Actinacidiphila yeochonensis CN732: one gene and its partner. Each later gene encodes a partner of the first gene's protein in a complex. Links are inferred from orthologs where the notes say so. Each region holds a gene or a part of one and is shown in the gene's direction. Other genes may lie near its edges.

The links.
Region 2: the proteins of mfd (region 1) and uvrA are in contact, whole or in part, in a crystal structure (PDB 4DFC), measured with the Escherichia coli proteins. The link is inferred for Actinacidiphila yeochonensis CN732 from one-to-one orthologs.

What each region holds. Positions count from the first base shown.
Region 1 is NZ_JQNR01000005.1:96,394-106,605, reverse strand. Bases 2,001-6,110 are described here. They hold mfd (transcription-repair coupling factor), read left to right. Parts: upstream 2,001-2,331; coding sequence 2,332-5,910; downstream 5,911-6,110. Other genes in these bases: BS72_RS12615 (TolB family protein), read left to right, coding at 6,035-6,110. In the rest of the region: BS72_RS12625 (N-acetylmuramoyl-L-alanine amidase), read right to left, coding at 1-1,722; more of BS72_RS12615, read left to right, coding at 6,111-6,958; BS72_RS33985 (DUF2079 domain-containing protein), read right to left, coding at 7,018-8,610; BS72_RS12605 (HNH endonuclease family protein), read left to right, coding at 9,585-10,212. UniProt on the Escherichia coli protein: Couples transcription and DNA repair by recognizing RNA polymerase (RNAP) stalled at DNA lesions. Mediates ATP-dependent release of RNAP and its truncated transcript from the DNA, and recruitment of nucleotide excision repair machinery to the damaged site.
Region 2 is NZ_JQNR01000003.1:148,085-157,799, reverse strand. What follows is about bases 2,529-6,141. They hold uvrA (excinuclease ABC subunit UvrA), read left to right. Parts: upstream 2,529-2,851; coding sequence 2,852-5,941; downstream 5,942-6,141. Other genes in these bases: BS72_RS02390 (MBL fold metallo-hydrolase), read right to left, coding at 2,529-2,542. Also shown: BS72_RS02395 (cytochrome c oxidase assembly protein), read left to right, coding at 514-1,548; more of BS72_RS02390, read right to left, coding at 1,886-2,528; BS72_RS02380 (Rieske (2Fe-2S) protein), read left to right, coding at 6,268-6,696; excinuclease ABC subunit UvrC, read left to right, coding at 6,880-9,147; RNase adapter RapZ, read left to right, coding at 9,351-9,715. UniProt on the Escherichia coli protein: The UvrABC repair system catalyzes the recognition and processing of DNA lesions. UvrA is an ATPase and a DNA-binding protein. A damage recognition complex composed of 2 UvrA and 2 UvrB subunits scans DNA for abnormalities.

The sequences.
Region 1 (10,212 bases):
GGTGTTGCCGTTGGCCACCGCGTTGACGCCGCCCGGGTTGTAGAACCAGGCCTTCTGCCCGCCGTACCAGATCGCCGTCCAGTCACCCTGGACGCCGGCCACGACGAAGCTCTCCCCGGCGACCGCCTTGTCGGTGACGTCAGCGGCCTGCGTACTGCCGTTGGCGACCTTCAGCCCGGCCATCACCGAGTCCCCGATCAGCGCCGCCGTGGCGGACGGGGACGTGCGCAGGTAGACGAAGCTGGCCGGCTGCGCCGAGCAGGTGCCGCTGGAGCAGCCGGTGAGGGCCGGCTCGTTGGCGGAGGTGAACGGCGGGTCGATGGTGACCTCGCCGCCGACGATCGGGGTGCCCCCGCCACCCGGCGTGGCGCCGAGCAGGTCCATGTAGTGCGACCAGTTCCAGAACGGCCCCGGGTCCCAGTGCATCGCGGTCAGCTGCGCGGTCTGCGGCGACGGCACGTCGTCGTGGCCGATGATGTGCTGCCGGTCCAGCGGCACGTTGAACTTCGCCGCCAGGTAGCGGACCAGCGCGGCCGAGGACTCGTACATCGACTCGCTGTACCAGGACGCCCCGTCCACGGCGACGCCCTCGTGCTCGATGCCGATCGAGTGGGCGTTGACGTAGTAGTTCCCCGCGTGCCAGGCCACGTTCTTGGTCTGCACGAGCTGGGTGACCAGCCCGTCGGAGGAGCGCACGATGTAGTGCGGGGTGGCCAGCTTCGTCGGGTCCTGGAACAGCGCGAGCGAGCCGCTGTAGCTGCCCTCGGTGTCGTGGATGACGATGTACTTGATCGCGTCGCCGTCGGCCGGCCGGTTCGCGATGTCGTAGTTCCCGTACTTCGACTTGTCGGTGGCGCTGTTCTGCTTGTACGCGGCCGGAACGAAGTTGCAGGTCAGGCCGGACGGGCACTCCGGGGCCGGGGTGGCCGCCGGGGTGGCGGCGGTGCCGCCCGCCGCGGTCTCCGCCTGCGCCTCGGCCGTAGCCGAGGGCAGCTTCAGCTCCTCGACGGTGGCGGTCTGCGGCACCACCGCCGGCTCGGCGGCCAGGGTGACCTGCTGGCCGTCGTCCGTGACGCGGGCGGCGCCCGCCTTCAGGGTGGCGTACACCCGGTCGGCGTACTGCGCGGCGCCCTGCGCGTCCGTGGACTGGCTGAAGCGGGCCACCGCCGCGTACCAGGCACCGGGGTCGGCCGGCAGGGAGCCGGCGAGCTGCTTCTCGTAGCGCGCCAGGAGCGCCGCCCCGCCGCGCACACTCTGCGCGGCGTCGCCGCGCAACTGCGCCTGCGAGCGGCCAATGAGCTCGGCGGCGGCGTCCAGGGTGCGGTAGGCGGCCGTGTCGCCGGTGCCCCCGGTGCTCGTGCTCCCGGCCTTGGCGGCCCTGGCGGCGGTGCCCGTGGAGGTGCCGCCCAGGCCCCGCTCGTCGGTCTCGGGGGCGGCCGCGGCCAGGGCCGCCGCGTCCACGTGGGTCAGGCCCATCACGTTGTAGTTGCCGGTCGTGCTCGGCTTCCCGCCGTGGGTGTCCCACAGCGACTGGTGGTACGCCACCGCCAGCAGCACGCCCTCGGGCACGTGGAACTCCTTCGCGGCCGCCGCGAAGTCCTGCTGGAGCGCCTGGTGGGCGTCCGCTCCGCTCTCCGCCCGGCCGGCGGCTCCGCCGCCCCCGGCAGGCGCCGCCTGCGCGACACCGCCCAGGGACAGCGCCCCCGCCGCGACCGCGGCCACCGCGGCCGCCCACCTCCGGTGGGTTCCCGCGTGCTCCGGGACTCTTCGCCTGCTGTGCAATGCCCCTCCCCGCTCTTCAGTTGCTCTTCGGTTGGTCTTCAGTTGCTCTTCGGTTGGTCTTCGGTTGGTCTTCGGCTGTTTTTCGGTTCGACCGATGTTCTTCGGTTCGACACAGTGCCGTTCCGTTTCTGTCATCGACACGTTCCGGCTCCCGCCCGCGGTTCCACGTGCCGGCCGACAGGATCCGGGCAGCCCGACAGCCACGGCGCGCCCCGCCGGGCCCGCGTGCCCGTCCGGGCGGTGCCTGTCACCGCCACGTCGTAGGCTGGGTGAACCCGGCCCGTTCCACGTGTCGGGTGGTCCGCGTTCGCCCCCGAGGGCGCGCGACCGGGCGGGTCCGGCCCGGCTCCGGCGCTGTTCGGGGCGGGGTGGCGGAAGGCTCCGGCCAGGTGCCTTCGCCGTGCGGCCCGGTCCGTGCCCGCGTGCCGTCCTGCCGGCATCCGTCCCCGTCCGCGTCCCCGTCTCCTGTCCGCCCGTCCCCGTCCACTCACTCCGCACCGCCTGCCCCTTCCTCCCGGACGCTCCCGGTCGGAAAACCTGAGGAATCTGATGAGCCTGAACGGTCTGGTCGACATCGTCGTCGAGGATGCCGCCCTCGCCGAGGCGGTCGAGGCGGCCGCCTCCGGTGCCCGCCCCCACGTGGATCTGGTCGGGCCGCCGGCCGCCCGCCCGCTCGCCATCGCCGCGCTCGCCGCCCGCGCCGGGCGGACCGTCCTCGCGGTGACCGCGACCGGCCGGGAGGCCGAGGACCTGGCCGCCGCGCTGCGTACCCTGCTGGAGCCGGACTCGGTGGCGGAGTTCCCGTCGTGGGAGACGCTGCCGCACGAACGGCTCTCCCCGCGCAGCGACACCGTCGGCCGCCGCCTGGCGGTGCTGCGGCGGCTGGCCCACCCCTCCGCCGGCGATGTCGCGGCCGGTCCTGTGCGGGTCGTCGTGGCGCCGGTGCGCTCGGTGCTCCAGCCGCAGGTCAAGGGGCTGGGCGACCTGGAGCCGGTGGCCCTGGCCGGCGGCCAGAGCGCCGACCTGGGGGAGGTCGTCGAGAAGCTGGCGGCCGCCGCGTACGCGCGGGTCGAGCTGGTGGAGAAGCGCGGCGAGTTCGCGGTGCGCGGCGGCATCCTCGACGTGTTCCCGCCCACCGAGGAGCACCCGCTGCGGATCGAGTTCTGGGGCGACGAGGTCGAGGAGATCAGGTACTTCAAGGTCGCCGACCAGCGCTCCCTCGAAGTCGCCGAGCACGGCCTGTGGGCGCCGCCCTGCCGCGAGCTGCTGCTGACCCCCGACGTCCGGGCGCGCGCCGCGGAGCTGGCCGCCGCCCACCCGGAGCTGGACGAGCTGCTCGGCAAGATCGCCGAGGGCATCGCCGTCGAGGGCATGGAGTCCCTGGCGCCGGTGCTGGTCGACGAGATGGAGCTGCTGCTCGACGTACTGCCGGCCGGCGCCATGGCGGTCGTCTGCGACCCGGAGCGGGTACGCACCCGGGCCGCCGACCTGGTGGCCACCTCGCGGGAGTTCCTCGAGGCGTCCTGGGCCGCCTCCGCCGACGGCGGCCAGGCCCCCGTCGACCTCGGCGCCGCCAGCCTGCGCTCCATCGCCGAGGTGCGCGACCACGCCCGCGAGCTGGGCCTGCCGTGGTGGTCGGTGAGCCCGTTCGCCGCCGACGAGGCGGCCGGTGCCCCGGACCGGTCGCCCGGCCCGGAGCTGGAGTTCGGCGACACGCTGCGCCTGGGCATGCGCTCCCCGGAGCTCTACCGCGGCGACACCGCCCGCGCCCTGGCCGACACCAAGGGCTGGCTGGCCGAGGGCTGGCGCGCCGTCTACGTCACCGAGGGCCACGGGCCGGCCTCCCGGCTGGTGGAGGTGCTGGGTACCGAGGGCATTCCGGCCCGGGCGGCCGTGGACCTGCCGGCGGGGGAGCCGCTGGCGCCGTCGGTGGTCCACGTGGCCACCGGGTCGATCGAGCACGGCTTCACCGACCCCGTGCTGCGCGTCGTGGTGCTCACCGAGACCGACCTGTCCGGGCAGCGGTCCACCGCCAAGGACATGGGCCGCATGCCCTCCCGGCGCCGCAAGACCATCGACCCGCTCACCCTCGCCGGCGGCGACTACATCGTCCACGAGCAGCACGGCGTCGGCCGGTACGTGGAGATGGTGCAGCGCACCGTACAGGGCGCCACCCGCGAGTACCTGGTGGTGGAGTACGCCCCGGCCAAGCGCGGCCAGCCCGGCGACCGCCTCTTCGTGCCCACCGACCAGCTGGAGCAGGTCACCAAGTACGTCGGCGGCGAGGCCCCCTCGCTGCACCGGCTCGGCGGCGCGGACTGGACCAAGACCAAGGCGCGGGCCAAGAAGGCGGTCAAGGAGATCGCCGCCGACCTGATCCGGCTCTACTCGGCGCGGATGGCCGCGCCCGGATACGCCTTCGGGTCCGACACGCCGTGGCAGCGCGAGCTGGAGGACGCCTTCCCGTACGCGGAGACGCCCGACCAGCTCACCACCATCGGCGAGGTCAAGGCGGACATGGAGAAGTCCGTGCCGATGGACCGCCTGGTGTGCGGCGACGTCGGCTACGGCAAGACCGAGATCGCGGTGCGCGCCGCCTTCAAGGCCGTCCAGGACGGCAAGCAGGTCGCGGTGCTGGTGCCCACCACGCTGCTGGTGCAGCAGCACTTCGGCACGTTCTCCGAGCGGTACGCGCAGTTCCCGGTGAACGTCCGCGCGCTGTCCCGGTTCCAGACCGACACCGAGGCCAAGGCCGTACTCGAAGGGCTGCGCGACGGGTCGGTCGACGTCGTCATCGGCACCCACCGGCTCTTCGCGTCCGAGACCCGCTTCAAGGACCTCGGCCTGGTGATCGTCGACGAGGAACAGCGGTTCGGCGTCGAGCACAAGGAGCAGCTGAAGAAGCTGCGGGCCAACGTGGACGTGCTCACCATGTCCGCCACCCCCATCCCGCGCACCCTGGAGATGGCGGTGACGGGCATCCGGGAGATGTCCACCATCACCACCCCGCCCGAGGAGCGCCACCCGGTGCTCACGTTCGTCGGACCGTACGAGGAGAAGCAGATCGGAGCGGCGATCCGCCGCGAACTGCTGCGCGAGGGCCAGGTCTTCTACATCCACAACCGGGTGGAGTCCATCGACCGGGCCGCGTCCCGGCTGCGCGCCATCGTCCCCGAGGCGCGGATCGTCACCGCGCACGGGCAGATGGGGGAGTCCCAGCTGGAACAGGTCGTCGTCGACTTCTGGGAGAAGAAGGCCGACGTGCTGGTGTCCACCACCATCGTGGAGTCCGGCATCGACATCTCGAACGCCAACACCCTCATCGTGGAGCGCGGCGACACCTTCGGCCTGTCCCAGCTGCACCAGCTGCGCGGCCGGGTCGGCCGCTCCCGCGAGCGCGGCTACGCCTACTTCCTGTACCCGCCGGAGAAGCCGCTCACCGAGACCGCGCACGAGCGGCTGGCCACCATCGCCCAGCACACCGAGATGGGCGCCGGCATGTACGTGGCGATGAAGGACCTGGAGATCCGCGGCGCCGGCAACCTGCTGGGCGGCGAGCAGTCCGGCCACATCGCCGGGGTCGGCTTCGACCTGTACATGCGGATGGTCGGCGAGGCGGTGGCGGACTACCGCGCCTCGCTGGAGGGCGGCGGCGAGCCGGAGGAGGAGCTGCTGGAGGTGAAGATCGAGCTGCCGGTGGACGCCCACGTCCCGCACGACTACGCGCCCGGCGAGCGGCTGCGGCTCCAGGCCTACCGCGCGATCGCGGCGGCCGGCTCCGAGGAGGACATCGCCGCCGTCCGCGAGGAGCTGGCCGACCGCTACGGCAAGCTGCCGGAGCCGGTCGAGAACCTGCTCCTGGTGGCCGGGCTGCGCATCCTGGCCCGCAGGGTCGGCGTCGCCGACATCACCCTCCAGGGCTCCAACGTGCGCTTCGGGCCGGTGGAGCTGCGCGAGTCGCAGGAGCTGCGGCTCCAGCGGATCTACCCGCGCTCCGTCCTCAAGCCGGCGACCCGGCAGCTGATGGTGCCCCGCCCGGCCACGGCGCGGATCGGCGGCAAGCCGGTGGTGGGGCGTGAACTGCTCCAGTGGACGGCGGAGTTCCTGACGACGGTGCTCGGCGGCTGAGCCGGCGAGGGCGGGTGGCGACCTCCGGCGGGCGGCCTCCGGGGCGCTCCCCGGCCCGGGCGCCGGTCCGCCCCCCGTCGGCCGACTCCCTTCCGTCCTTGGGCCGGCGCGTTAGTGTGCCGGTGTGACGATCACCGGAACCGGGACGAACATTCGGCCGCTCGCCCCCGGCCAACGCGCCAGGCTGCTGGTCGCCGACATCGACGGCGGGGAGCCGCGGGTGGTCCACGAGACCGCCGGCACCGCCCTGGAGGCCCCCAACTGGTCCCCGGACGGCCGCTGGCTGCTCTACAACCACGACGGTCTGCTCTTCCGGATACCCGCCGACCCGGCCCCCGGGGACGGCGCCGGGCCCGAGCTGATCGACGCCGGCGGCATCACCGACGCCAACAACGACCACGTGATCTCGCCCGACGGCGCCACCATCTACCTGTCGGCCGGCGACGGCCACATCCACGCCGTCCCCTTCGGGGGCGGTGCCGCCCGCCGGGTCACCAACGACCACCGGCCCGGGCCCTTCCGGCACTTCCTGCACGGTGTCTCGCCCGACGGCGGCACCCTCGCCTACGTGGGAGTGGAGCCCTGGAACGGGGACGAGTGGGGCTACCGCAACATCTTCACCGTGCCGGCCGCGGGCGGCCCCGACACCCGCCTCACCGACACCCCGGCGCCCGCCGACGGGCCGGAGTTCAGCCCCGACGGCGAGTGGCTGTACTTCAACTCCGAGCACGGCGCCGCCGCCCCCGGACACGCCCAGCTGTTCCGGATGCGCCCCGACGGCTCCGAACCGACCCGCCTCACGGGCGACGAGCGCGTCAACTGGTTCCCGCACCCCTCGCCCGACGGCCGGCACCTGCTCTACATCAGCTTCCCGCCGGGCACCCTGGGGCACCCGGCCGACCAGGACGTCCTGCTCCGGCTCACCACCCCGGACGGCGGCGGCCACCGCGACCTGCTGGCGTTCAACGGCGGCCAGGGAAGCCTCAACGTCAACAGCTGGGCACCGGACGGCCGCCGCTTCGCGTACGTCGACTATCCGACGAGCTGACCGTCCGGCCGGCCGTCCTGAGGAGCTGACGTCCTTGTGCGCCCGGACACCGGGCGCGGTCAGCCGGTGCGCTTGAGGACGACGTAGCCCTGGACGGAGGCGACCTGGCTGTACGCCGCCGTCGGGTGCAGCTGCTTGGCGTACGTCACCGGGTCGCCGGCCCAGCCCGAGATGTTGTCGATCGCGATGTACTGCGGGACGACCGTCTTGGTGTCGCCCACCCAGTACACCGTGGTGCGGTCCACCAGGTGGCTGATCGGCCCGACGTTCGCCTCCACGGTGGCGCCGTCGGGGATCTGGGCGAGGGCGTGCTCGATCGCCCTGGTCCGGGCGTCGACGGTGTAGGTGCCGGAGTGCGCCAGCGCGGCCAGCGGCATGGTGAGCGTCAGCGCGAGCGCGGCGCCGGCCACCGCCGCGGGCACCCCGGAGGCGTACGACCGCAGCCAGGCGCGGGGGCTGGTGCGGCAGGAGGCCGCCGCGTCCACCATGGCCAGCACCACCACCGGCATCAGGACGGCGCTGTAGTGCCAGTCGGTGCCCCAGTAGTGGTCGTCGTGGGAGACGAACCGCCAGCCCAGGGTGGGCAGTGCGGCGACGATCAGCGGCGAGCGCAGCGCCAGCAGGCCGCTGGTCGGCAGCAGCACCCACAGCAGGGTGTGCACGGCCGTCCACAACGGGATGTGGCCCGGCATGGGGGCGCCGTCGCCGCTGAGCTTGTTCCAGTAGTCGTAGCCGCCCGTCGAGTTGAACGCCGGGATGATCACACCGAAGGCCAGCGCCGACATGGCGACACCGAAACCGGCCAGGCCGATCGCCCAGGGGCCGTAGCGCAGCGCGTCGGTGAGCCGTTCGCGTGCCGGGGAGGTCGGGCCGTCCGAGGCCCCGCCGTCTTCCGGGTCCTTCTCGTGCCCGTCCTCGGAGGCGGCGTCCGGGCCCGCCTCCACCGCCTCCGCGGCGGCGTCCCGTTCCTCGCGGGTGCGCCACCACACGATCGCGCCGATCGCCGCGGCCGTGACGCCCATGTCCTCCTTGACGAAGACCAGCGGCACCGCCCACCACATCGCCGGTGCCCACCGCCGGCGCAGCACCGCCTCCAGCGAGAAGGCCAGCAGCGGCATCGCGAAGGCGATCTCGTGGAAGTCGAACTGGACCGCCCGCTGCACCCCCCACGACAGCGCGTACGCCACCCCGACGGCGAGCCCGCGGCCCCGCCCCAGCAGCAGCCCGGACACCCTGGTCACGGGGATGACGGACACCGCGAACAGCACGGCCTGGGCGACCAGCAGCGTCACCGGCGTCGGGAAGACCCGGTAGAAGGGCGCGATCAGCGCCGTGACCGGACTGAAGTGGTCGCCCAGGATGTTGAACCCGGGGCCCTTCAGGTCCGCCACCGGGGCGTGCAGGTGGGCGTAGGACTTCACGGCCTGCTCGAAGATCCCGAGGTCCCAGGACATCGTGAGCAGCTGCCGGTAACGGGTCACGGACAGTGCCGTGTAGGCGGCGAGGAAGACCAGCGCCAGGAGATAGGGGTCCAGTCGGGCGCCCGGCATCCGCAGCCTGGAGAGGGCGCCTCCGGCCTGCTGCCGGGCGTCGGCTCCGCCCTCGGCGGTCCTGGACTCCTGCGCCGGGAAGACCGCCTCGGCCTTCTCCATCGTCGTCCTCCAGTGGCAGCCGGGTCGGGGTCTGCCGGAAAAGATACGGGACGAGGCTGTCGTGGTGGGACCCGTGAGACCGCGCGGCGGCACTCGGGCGGCAGCGGAGGGTGGGCCGCCGGGCGGTACGTGCGCGGGCGCTCCGCCCCGAGGGGCGCGGGGCGGGCGCCGCCGGGCCGGTCCGCGCGGGCTCCGCGGCGGCCCGCGCGGACCGCGGGCGAAGTTGTCCACAGGCTGTGCGGGATGGCGGGTGCGGACCCCCGCCGGGCCGCTAGGCTCGCCGTGCGTCGTGACGGTGGCCGCTCGGGAGGGCCGTCTGCGCGCCGCCGCGGCCCGTCCGGTTCCTCCTCCGGGAGTCGGCTTCCGGACGGCCGCTGATCCGTCCGCCCAAACCCGCGACGCGTTCACGACGCACTGCCCCGGAACCCGGCTGAACCGTCCGAACCGGCTCGACCGCCGTCCGCAGCCCAGATGATCTCGCCTGACTCGTATGATCGTATGGCTCATCTGACTCGTCCGACTCGGTCCGGCACTCCGTCGGGGACGCGGCGCCGCATCGGCCATGTCCCGCTGTCGACGGGGGAGCGGGCCGCCGTCCGGCAGATTCCGGTCCCGCTGGTGTCCGACGCGGAGCGCGTGCACGGGCCGCACCACCCGTTCACCTCCGAACTCCGCCGTACTCTCGCCTGGTTGGGGCAGGTTCAGAGTCAGTGACACCGAAGGGACGGGGCGCGACACCCGCGCCCCGCAGACAGATCCGAGGTGCGGTGATGGACAGGCTGACACCGACAACCCCCGCGCGTCCGGCGGCACTCGCGGCACTCGCGGCGCCCGCGGCGCCCGCCGGGACCGCCGGGACCGACGCGGCCACGACCGGACGTCCGCGCGTCCGGTACCGCCGGAAGGAGGCGGCCGGCGCCGGCCGCGGCCGCCGCGGCCCGGTGCCCCGGCCGCTCGTCCTCGCGACCACCGCGATGCTCGGTGCCTCGCTCCTGCTGACCGGGTGCAAGGACGTCCACGTGCGCGTCAGCGGCGCGCCCTCCGAGTCGGCCGTCCAAGCCGCGCCCGACGGCCACGCCGTGAGCCCGCTGGACGATCCCGACGGGACGAAGGCCGGGCTCGCGGCGATCACCTCGTCCGCGGACCAGGCCAGGGCCCGGTCGCTGATCCAGAAGGTGGCCACGAAGGGACGCGGCCCGAAGACCGGCTACACCCGCGACGAGTTCGGCTACGCGTGGATGGACTCGGCACCGGGCGACATCCCGTTCGCGCACAACGGCTGCGACACGCGGAACGACCTGCTCAAACGGGACGGGCTGGACGTCCACTACCGCAGCGGCTCGAACTGCGTCGTGTCCACCATGACGCTCCACGACCCCTACACCGGCAAGACGATCGACTGGAGCAAGACCCACGCCACCACCGTCCAGATCGACCACGTGATGCCGCTCTCCTACGACTGGCAGCTGGGTGCCGCGCACTGGACGAAGGGCAAGCGGGAGGACATCGCCAACGACCCGCTCAACCTGATCCCGGTCGACGGCTCGATGAACGAGTCCAAGAGCGACTCGGGCCCCGCGACCTGGCTGCCCCCCAACAAGC
Region 2 (9,715 bases), on another replicon or contig:
CACCGCCAACGCCTTCGCCCTGATGGGACTGCGCCAGCTGTACTTCCTCATCGGCGGGCTGCTGAAACGGCTGGTCCACCTCTCGTACGGGCTGTCGGCGATCCTGGGCTTCATCGGCGTCAAGCTGCTGCTGCACGCGCTCCACGAGTACGGGGTGCACGTCCCGGAGATCTCGGTGCCCGTCTCCCTGGCGGTGATCGTCGGCGTCCTCGCGGTGACGACGGCCACCAGCCTGGCCGCCTCCCGCCGCGGCGCCCAGGAAGCGGCCCCGTCCGATCCCGCGTCCGAGCCGCCGTCCGATCCCACGAACGGCACCGGCCCCGGCACCGACGCCGGGCCCGCGCCGTCCGCACCCTCCGCCCCGTCGGGCAGCCGCCGCGCGGACCCCGCGAGTAGCCGCGGCCGCCCGGGCCGGACCACGCCACCCGTCCGTGCGGCGCCCCCTGCGCGAGATCCGGCCCGGCGGGGGACTAGCGTGGCTCCGGCAGCGGAATCCACGCGAAAGGCACGGACGTGGCGAGCACGGCGGACCCCCGGGCGCTCCCCGAACTCACCGGGACCCGGTTCCTCCACACCTGGCAGCTCGACGGGCCCGTACTGGCCGTCGTACTCCTGCTCGGCGCGGTCTACGGCTACGGGGTGTGGCGCAGGACGCGGGCCGGCGAGCGCTGGCCGGTGTGGCGTACGGCGGTCTTCTACCTCTTCGGCCTCGGCGCGCTGGTGTTCGCCACGATGTCGGGGCTGGCCGTCTACAACCGGGTGCTCTTCTGGCCCGCCGCCGTCCAGAACATCCTGCTCGACCTCTACGTCCCCCTCGGCCTCGCCCTCGGCGACCCGCTCGGCCTGGCCTCCCCGGACGGGCGGCTGCGCCGGGCCTTCGCCTCCGCGCCCGCGCGGGCGCTGACGTACCCGCTGGTCAGCTCGGTGCTGGTGCTCGCCTCCGAGCTGACCATCTACTTCACGCCCTACTTCACGACCTCGCTCGGCAACGGCCTGGTCAGGCAGCTGATGCATCTGCAGCTGGTCCTCACCGGCTGCCTCTTCGTGCTGCCGATGCTCAGCCGCCAGGAGCTGCTGCCGCGCTGGTGCAGCCACCCGGTGCGCGCGGTCCTGGTCCTCTTCGACGGCCTCTTCGACTCCGTGCCCGGCATCGTCGTCATGACCAGCGGCACCCTCGTCGCCGGCCACTGGTACACCAGCCACCCGCGCACCTGGGGGCCCTCGGTCCAGCACGACCAGATGCTCGGCGGCGGTCTCATGGTCACCCTGGCGGAACTCGTCGGGCTGCCGTTCCTGCTGCTGGTCTTCGCCGAGTGGTGGCACGCCGAACGCGAGCGCACCGCCGTGATGGACGCCGCCCTGGACCGCGAGGCCGCGCGCCAGGCCGCCTCGTCCCCGCCGCACCGCCCGCCCGGTCCGCCGGCCCCACGCGGCCTGCCGAGGCCGCCGAGGCCGTTGAGGAGTCCGGGACGGCCGAGAAGTCCGGGACCGCCGCCCCGCAGCCGGCCGCCGCCGCGGCCCGCCCGGTCCCGCCGGTGCCGGAGATGACCCGCCCCTGGTGGGAGACCGACCAGGGCGAGGTCGGCATGCGCATGCGCGGCGAGCGCTGACCTCCCGCCTGGCGGGCACGGGACGGGCGCGCGACTGACGGACAGCGGTCCGCCGGCCGCCCACGGCTCGGGCCGGGGCGGCACTACGCGGCTGCCGGGCCCCTGCTCGACGTACGCACCGACATACGCACCCGACATGCGCACCGACGGGCGCTCGCGACGTGCGCTCGCGACGGGACCCGATCACCGACCCCTACCCCTGGATGCGCCCGAAGCTGGCCGAGCCCGTCGCCCCCACGTCCTGACCTCCGGCCGCGCGGTGACGGCTCGCCGGGTCACCAGCCGCGTTCGCGCCACTCCGCCAGGTGGGGGCGCTCGGCGCCGAGGGTGGTGTCGTTGCCGTGGCCGGGGTAGACCCATGTCTCGTCGGGGAGGACGTCGAAGAGCTTCGCGGTGACGTCGGCCAGGAGCGAGGCGAAGGCGGCCGGGTCGCCGTGGGTGTTGCCCACGCCGCCGGGGAAGAGGCAGTCCCCGGTGAAGAGGTGCGGGTGTCCGTGCGGGTCGTCGTAGACGAGGGCTACGCTGCCGGGGGTGTGGCCGACGAGGTGGCGTGCGGTGAGGACGACGCGCCCGAAGCGGACGGTGTCGCCGTCGTCGAGCGGCGCGGCCGTCGGGACGGGGATGCCGTCGGCGTCCTCGCGGCCGGCGTACGTGCGCGCGCCGGTGGCGTTCACGACGGCGGCGAGGGCCTGCCAGTGGTCGCCGTGCCGGTGGGTGGTGACGACGCCGGCCAGCCCGTCGGTGCCGACCACCTCCAGCAGGGTGCCGGCGTCGTTCGCCGCGTCGACGAGGAACTGTTCGCCGGTGGCGCGGCAGCGCAGCAGATACGCGTTGTTGTCCATCGGCCCGACCGCGACCTTCGTGACGACCAGGTCCGCCAGCTCGTGCACGTCGGGCGTGCCCCCGACGGCGACCTCTCCCGTGTAAGCCATGGCGCCAGCCTAGCGATGGCGCCGTGCGGGGACCGGCCGGTGCGGGAACCCGGCCGCCGTGGACGGCGTCTCGCACAGACGGACGGTGCGCCACACGATCGAGTGAATGAGGGTGAGCGCGACCGCTAATCGAATGCACGTGCTATAGGGTCGTGTACGCGGTCGCAGCCGGGCGGGAAGCCGGTCCGGGTGTGGCGCGATACCGACAAGTGGAAGAAAAGCCGCGGCCACCCCGTTTACGCTGACTGGGGGTGCGACGCTCCATCGTTTCCCCCGTCCCCCCACTTTCCGAAGGAAAGGCGCACTGGCGTGGCCGACCGACTCACTATCCGTGGCGCTCGCGAGCACAATCTGCGGAACGTCTCGCTCGACCTGCCCCGGGACTCCCTCATCGTCTTCACCGGCCTGTCCGGCTCGGGGAAGTCCTCCCTCGCCTTCGACACGATCTTCGCCGAGGGCCAGCGCCGCTACGTCGAGTCGCTGTCCTCCTACGCCCGGCAGTTCCTCGGCCAGATGGACAAGCCGGACGTCGACTTCATCGAGGGGCTGTCCCCGGCCGTCTCGATCGACCAGAAGTCCACCTCGCGCAACCCGCGCTCCACCGTGGGCACCATCACCGAGGTCTACGACTACCTGCGGCTGCTCTTCGCCCGGATCGGGAAGCCGCACTGCCCCGAGTGCGGGCGCCCCATCGCCCGGCAGTCGCCCCAGGCGGTGGTGGACAAGGTGCTGGAGCTGGAGGAGGGCAGCCGCTTCCAGGTGCTCTCGCCGCTGGTGCGCGAGCGCAAGGGCGAGTTCGTCGACCTCTTCGCCGACCTCCAGACCAAGGGCTACAGTCGCGCCCGGGTGGACGGCGCGACGATCCAGCTCACCGACCCGCCGAAGCTGAAGAAGCAGGAGAAGCACACCATCGAGGTGGTGGTGGACCGGCTGACCGTCAAGGGGTCCGCCAAGCGCCGCCTCACCGACTCCGTCGAGACGGCGCTCGGCCTGTCCGGCGGCATGGTGATCCTCGACTTCGTGGACCTCCCGGAGGACGACCCGCAGCGCGAGCGGATGTTCTCCGAGCACCTGTACTGCCCGTACGACGACCTGTCCTTCGAGGAGCTGGAGCCGCGCTCCTTCTCCTTCAACTCGCCCTTCGGCGCCTGCCCCGAGTGCACCGGCATCGGCTCCCGCATGGAGGTCGACCCCGAACTGCTGGTGCCGGACGAGGACCGCAGCCTGGACGAGGGGGCCATCTCCCCCTGGAGCAGCGGCATGTCCAAGGGGTACTTCGAGAAGCTCGTCCAGGGCCTGTCGAAGGAGCTCGGCTTCCGCACCGACATCCCCTGGGCCGGCCTGCCCGCCCGTGCCAAGAAGGCCCTGCTGTACGGCCACAAGTCCGAGGTCCGCGTCTCCTACCGCACCCGCTTCGGCCGCGACCGCTCGTACACCACGAACTTCGAGGGCGTGGTCAACTACGTCAAGCGGCGCCACCAGGAGTCGGAGAGCGACGCCAGCCGGGAGCGCTTCGAGGGCTACATGCGCGAGGTGCCCTGTCCGACCTGCCACGGCAGCCGGCTGAAGCCGCTGGTGCTGGCCGTCACGGTGGAGGGCCGCTCGATCGCCGAGGTCTCCGCGATGTCGATCAGCGACTGCGCGGAGTTCCTGGGCGCGATGAAGCTCAACGCGCGCGACCGCAAGATCGCCGAGCGCGTCCTCAAGGAGGTCAACGAGCGGCTGCGCTTCCTCGTCGACGTCGGCCTGGACTACCTCTCCCTCAACCGCGCCGCCGGCACCCTCTCCGGCGGCGAGGCCCAGCGCATCCGGCTGGCCACGCAGATCGGCTCCGGACTCGTCGGCGTCCTGTACGTGCTGGACGAGCCCTCCATCGGCCTGCACCAGCGCGACAACCACCGGCTGATCGAGACGCTGGTACGGCTGCGCGACCTCGGCAACACCCTGATCGTCGTCGAGCACGACGAGGACACCATCAAGACCGCCGACTGGGTGGTCGACATCGGCCCCGGCGCCGGCGAGCACGGCGGCAAGGTCGTCCACTCCGGCTCGCTCAAGGAGCTGCTGGAGAACCCCGAGTCGCTCACCGGCCAGTACCTCTCGGGCCGGCGCGCCATCCCGGTGCCGCCGGCGCGCCGCCCGGTCGACCCCGAGCGGAACCTCACGGTGCACGGCGCCCGCGAGCACAACCTCCAGGACATCGACGTGTCCTTCCCACTGGGCGTGCTCACGGCGGTCACCGGCGTCTCCGGCTCCGGCAAGTCCACGCTGGTCAACGACATCCTCTACACGCACCTGGCGCGCGAGCTCAACGGTGCCCGCACGGTGCCCGGCCGGCACACCCGGGTCGACGGCGACGACCTGGTGGACAAGGTCGTGCACGTCGACCAGTCGCCCATCGGACGCACCCCGCGGTCCAACCCGGCCACGTACACCGGGGTCTTCGACCACGTCCGCAGGCTCTTCGCGGAGACGATGGAGGCCAAGGTCCGCGGCTACCTGCCCGGCCGGTTCTCCTTCAACGTGAAGGGCGGCCGCTGCGAGAACTGCGCGGGCGACGGCACCATCAAGATCGAGATGAACTTCCTGCCGGACGTGTACGTCCCGTGCGAGGTCTGCCACGGTGCCCGCTACAACCGGGAGACGCTGGAGGTCCACTACAAGGGCAAGTCCATCTCCGAGGTGCTGGACATGCCGATCGAGGAGGCGCTGGACTTCTTCGAGGCGGTGCCCGCCATCGCCCGCCACCTGCGCACCCTGCACGAGGTGGGCCTCGGGTACGTCCGGCTCGGCCAGTCCGCGCCCACCCTCTCCGGCGGCGAGGCGCAGCGCGTCAAGCTCGCCTCCGAGCTCCAGAAGCGCTCCACCGGCCGGACGGTCTACGTGCTGGACGAGCCCACCACCGGCCTGCACTTCGAGGACATCAGCAAGCTGATCAAGGTGCTCTCCGGGCTGGTCGACAAGGGCAACTCGGTGATCGTGATCGAGCACAACCTCGACGTGATCAAGACCGCCGACTGGGTGGTCGACATGGGCCCCGAGGGCGGCAGCGGAGGCGGCCTGGTGGTGGCCGAGGGCACCCCCGAGCAGATCGCGGGTATCCCGGCCAGCCACACCGGCAAGTTCCTGCGCGACATCCTCGACCCCGAGGCGGTCAGCGACGCGGCGGTGCCCGCACCCCGCAGGCGTGCGGCGGCCAAGACGGCCTCGGCGTCAGGGGCAGCAGGCAGGACGCGCGCCAAGGCACCCGCCAAGTCCGCCGCCTCGGCGGCCGGGACGGGCGCCAAGGCCAAGGGCGCCGCCACGTCGGCGTCGGGCACGGGCACCTCCTCGGGCGCCTCGGGCAAGGCCTCGGGGAAGAAGGCCGCCACGCCGAGGAAGCGGGCGGCGAAGGCGTAGCCGGGGCGGCGCGGCTCCGGGGGCGCGGACGGCCGGAGGAGGCGGCGGCCCTCCCGGGAAGGGCCGCCCGTGACGCGGTGCCGCCCCCGGGCGGGCGTCCGCCCCGCACTGGAGCGGGCCCGGCACGGGGTGGGGGCGGACGGGTGCCTCGGTGCCCGCGTGGTCCGGCACGTGGCCGGGGACGCGGCCGGAGCCGCCCCCGCGCGCAGGCGACGCCGGCCGGCGGCGGGTGAGGGACGGCAGGCGGCACGCCGCCGTCCGGCGCTCCGGGGACGGGTCGTAGGGTACGCACGGCAAGACCGTCACTTCCCGTACCAGGAGCACACATGTCCACCGAAACGCCCGCCGGCCGCCGCACCGTCCTGCGGGGCGCGGCACTGGCCGGGACCGTCGGGATCACCGGGGCCGGCCTGGCCGCCTGCGGCGGCAAGAAGGACACCGCCGACGGCCCGACGAAGCCCGTGGACCTCGGCTCCGCCTCGGCGGTCCCCGTCGGCAGCGCCAAGCTCTACCGCGAGGACCGGGTGCTGGTGTCGCAGCCGCAGCAGGGCCGGTTCAAGGCGTTCAGCGCCGTGTGCACCCACCAGGGCTGCGTCCTGGACTCCGTCCAGGGCACCACCGCCTCCTGCCCCTGCCACGGCAGCCAGTTCGACGTCGAGACCGGGAAGGTCGTCCAGGGCCCGGCGGTCGCGCCGCTGCCCGCGGTCGACGTCACCGAGCGCGGCGGCAAGCTCACCGCCGGTCCCGGGGCCTGAGTGGGGCCCGCCCTGCGGCGGGGTCCACGCGCCCTCACCGCGGCGCCCCACCGCGGTGCTCCGGCGCCCGCCGGAACACGGTCCGGGCGGGCCCGGTGCGACCTGGTCCGGAGAGCTGAAGTCGCCCTCCCGAGCGGCCTCGTCGCAGACCGTATCCACACGGTACGACAGTAGGGTGGTGGCATGGCAGACCCCAGCAGTTACCGACCGAAGCCGGGCGAGATCCCCGACTCCCCAGGGGTCTACAAGTTCCGGGACCAGCACCGCCGGGTGATCTACGTCGGCAAGGCGAAGAGCCTGCGCCAGCGCCTGTCCTCCTACTTCCAGGACATCACCAACCTGCACCCGCGGACCGCCACCATGGTCACCACGGCCGCCTCCGTGGAGTGGACGGTGGTCTCCACCGAGGTCGAGGCGCTCCAGCTCGAGTACTCCTGGATCAAGGAGTTCGACCCGCGGTTCAACGTCAAGTACCGCGACGACAAGAGCTACCCCTCCCTCGCGGTGACCATGAACGAGGAGTTCCCCCGGGTCCAGGTGATGCGCGGCCCCAAGCGCCGCGGGGTGCGCTACTTCGGCCCGTACGCCCACGCCTGGGCCATCCGCGAGACCGTCGACCTGCTGCTGCGGGTCTTCCCCGTACGCACCTGCTCGGCCGGCGTCTTCAAGCGCTCCGCCCAGATCGGCCGCCCCTGCCTGCTCGGCTACATCGGCAAGTGCTCCGCGCCCTGCGTGGGCCGGGTCAGCCCCCAGGAGCACCGCGAACTCGCCGAGGAGTTCTGCGACTTCATGGCCGGCCACACCGGCACGCACCTGCGCCGTCTCGAACAGGGGATGAAGTCCGCCGCCGAGGCCATGGAGTACGAGCAGGCGGCCCGGCTGCGCGACGACATCGAGGCGCTGCGCCGCGCCATGGAGAAGAACGCGGTGGTGCTCGCCGACGCCACCGACGCCGACCTGATCGCCGTCGCCGAGGACGAGTTGGAGGCGGCCGTCCAGATCTTCCACGTACGCGGCGGCCGGGTGCGCGGCCAGCGCGGCTGGGTCACCGACAAGGTGGAGGCCGTCGACACCACGGACCTGGTCGAGCACGCCCTCCAGCAGCTGTACGGGGACGAGTCCGGCGACGCCGAGCAGGCCGGCGGCGCCGGCGGTGTCCCCAAGGAGGTGCTGGTCCCGGTGCTGCCCGAGCCGGTGGAGCCGCTCGCCCAGTGGCTCTGCGACCGGCGCGGCTCCCACGTCAGCCTGCGGGTGCCGCAGCGCGGCGACAAGAAGGACCTGATGGCCACCGTGCAGCGCAACGCGCAGCAGGCGCTGGCCCTGCACAAGACCAAGCGCGCCTCCGACCTGACGACCCGCTCCCGCGCCCTGGAGGAGATCGCCGCGGCCCTCGACCTGGACACCGCGCCGCTGCGGATCGAGTGCTACGACATCAGCCACCTGCAGGGCGACGACGTGGTGGCGTCCATGGTCGTCTTCGAGGACGGCCTGGCCCGCAAGAGCGAGTACCGCCGCTTCCAGATCAAGTCCTTCGCCGGCCAGGACGACGTCCGGGCCATGCACGAGGTCGTCACCCGCCGCTTCCGCCGCTACCTCCAGGAGAAGCAGCGCACCAGCGAGTGGGAGGAGCAGATCACCGGGGACGCCGGCGGGCCGGAGCCGACGGGCGCGACGTCCGAGCGGGACGCCGCCGCCCCGCCGCGGACCGCCGCGAGCCCCGCCCTCCCGGGGACCGATCCGGTACCGGCGCCGCACCCCCCGCACACCTCGCACGCGCCCGCCGGCGTTCCCGACGGCGCTCCCGACGGCGACGGCGACGACGCTGACGGCGGCGACGACGGAGCGGAGGGCGTGGGCGGTCCGATCGACCCGGAGACCGGCCGGCCGCGCAAGTTCGCCTACCCGCCGCAGCTGGTCGTCGTCGACGGCGGCCAGCCGCAGGTGGCGGCGGCCCGCCGGGCCCTGGAAGAGCTGGGCATAGCCGAGGACGTCGCCGTCTGCGGCCTGGCCAAGCGACTGGAGGAGGTCTGGCTGCCCGGCGAGGACGACCCGGTGATCCTGCCGCGCACCAGCGAGGGCCTGTACCTGCTCCAGCGGGTGCGCGACGAGGCGCACCGGTTCGCGATCACCTACCAGCGCAGCAAGCGCTCGAAGACCATGAAGGCCGGGGCGCTGGACGCGGTTCCCGGCCTGGGCGCCACCCGCAGGCAGGCTCTGCTGAAGCACTTCGGCTCCCTGAAGCGGCTGCGGGCGGCGAGCGTGGAGGAGATCTGCCAGGTGCCGGGGATCGGCCGCCGTACGGCGGAGACGGTCGTCGCGTCCCTGGCCGCCGCGGCTCCGGCCGCACCGGCCGTGAACACCGCGACCGGCGAGATCATCGACGACAGCAGCGACGGGACACCCGCCACCCCGGCGGCGGCCCCGTCCGACCCTCGGGGGCAGAGCGCATGACCGGCCCGGACCATTCCGACCACCCAGACCAGCCGCGTGAGAAGCCGCACGGCGAACCACAGGAGAAGCCGCACGAACAGCCGCGGCCACCCGCGCGCGAACAGGCGGACGGCGACGGGGGGCAGCCCGGTTCCGCGCCGGACGGCACCCCCGGCAAGCGGGCCGCCCACGCCGGCGTGGGAACCGTGGGACCCGCCGCTCCCGTGGCGTCCAACGGCGAGGCCCCCATCCCCGAACTGGTGATCATCTCCGGGATGTCCGGGGCCGGCCGCAGCACCGCCGCCAAGTGCCTGGAGGACCTGGGCTGGTTCGTGGTGGACAACCTGCCGCCCGCCCTCATCCCCACCATGGTCGACCTCGGGGCCCGCTCGCAGGGCAACGTGGCCCGGATCGCCGTCGTGGTCGACGTGCGCGGCCGGCAGTTCTTCGACAACCTCCGGGAGTCGCTGGCCGACCTCGCCGGCCGGGGTGTCAAGCGGCGGGTGATCTTCCTGGAGGCGTCGGAGGAGGCGCTGGTGCGCCGCTTCGAGTCCGTCCGGCGCCCGCACCCCCTCCAGGGCTCCGGCCG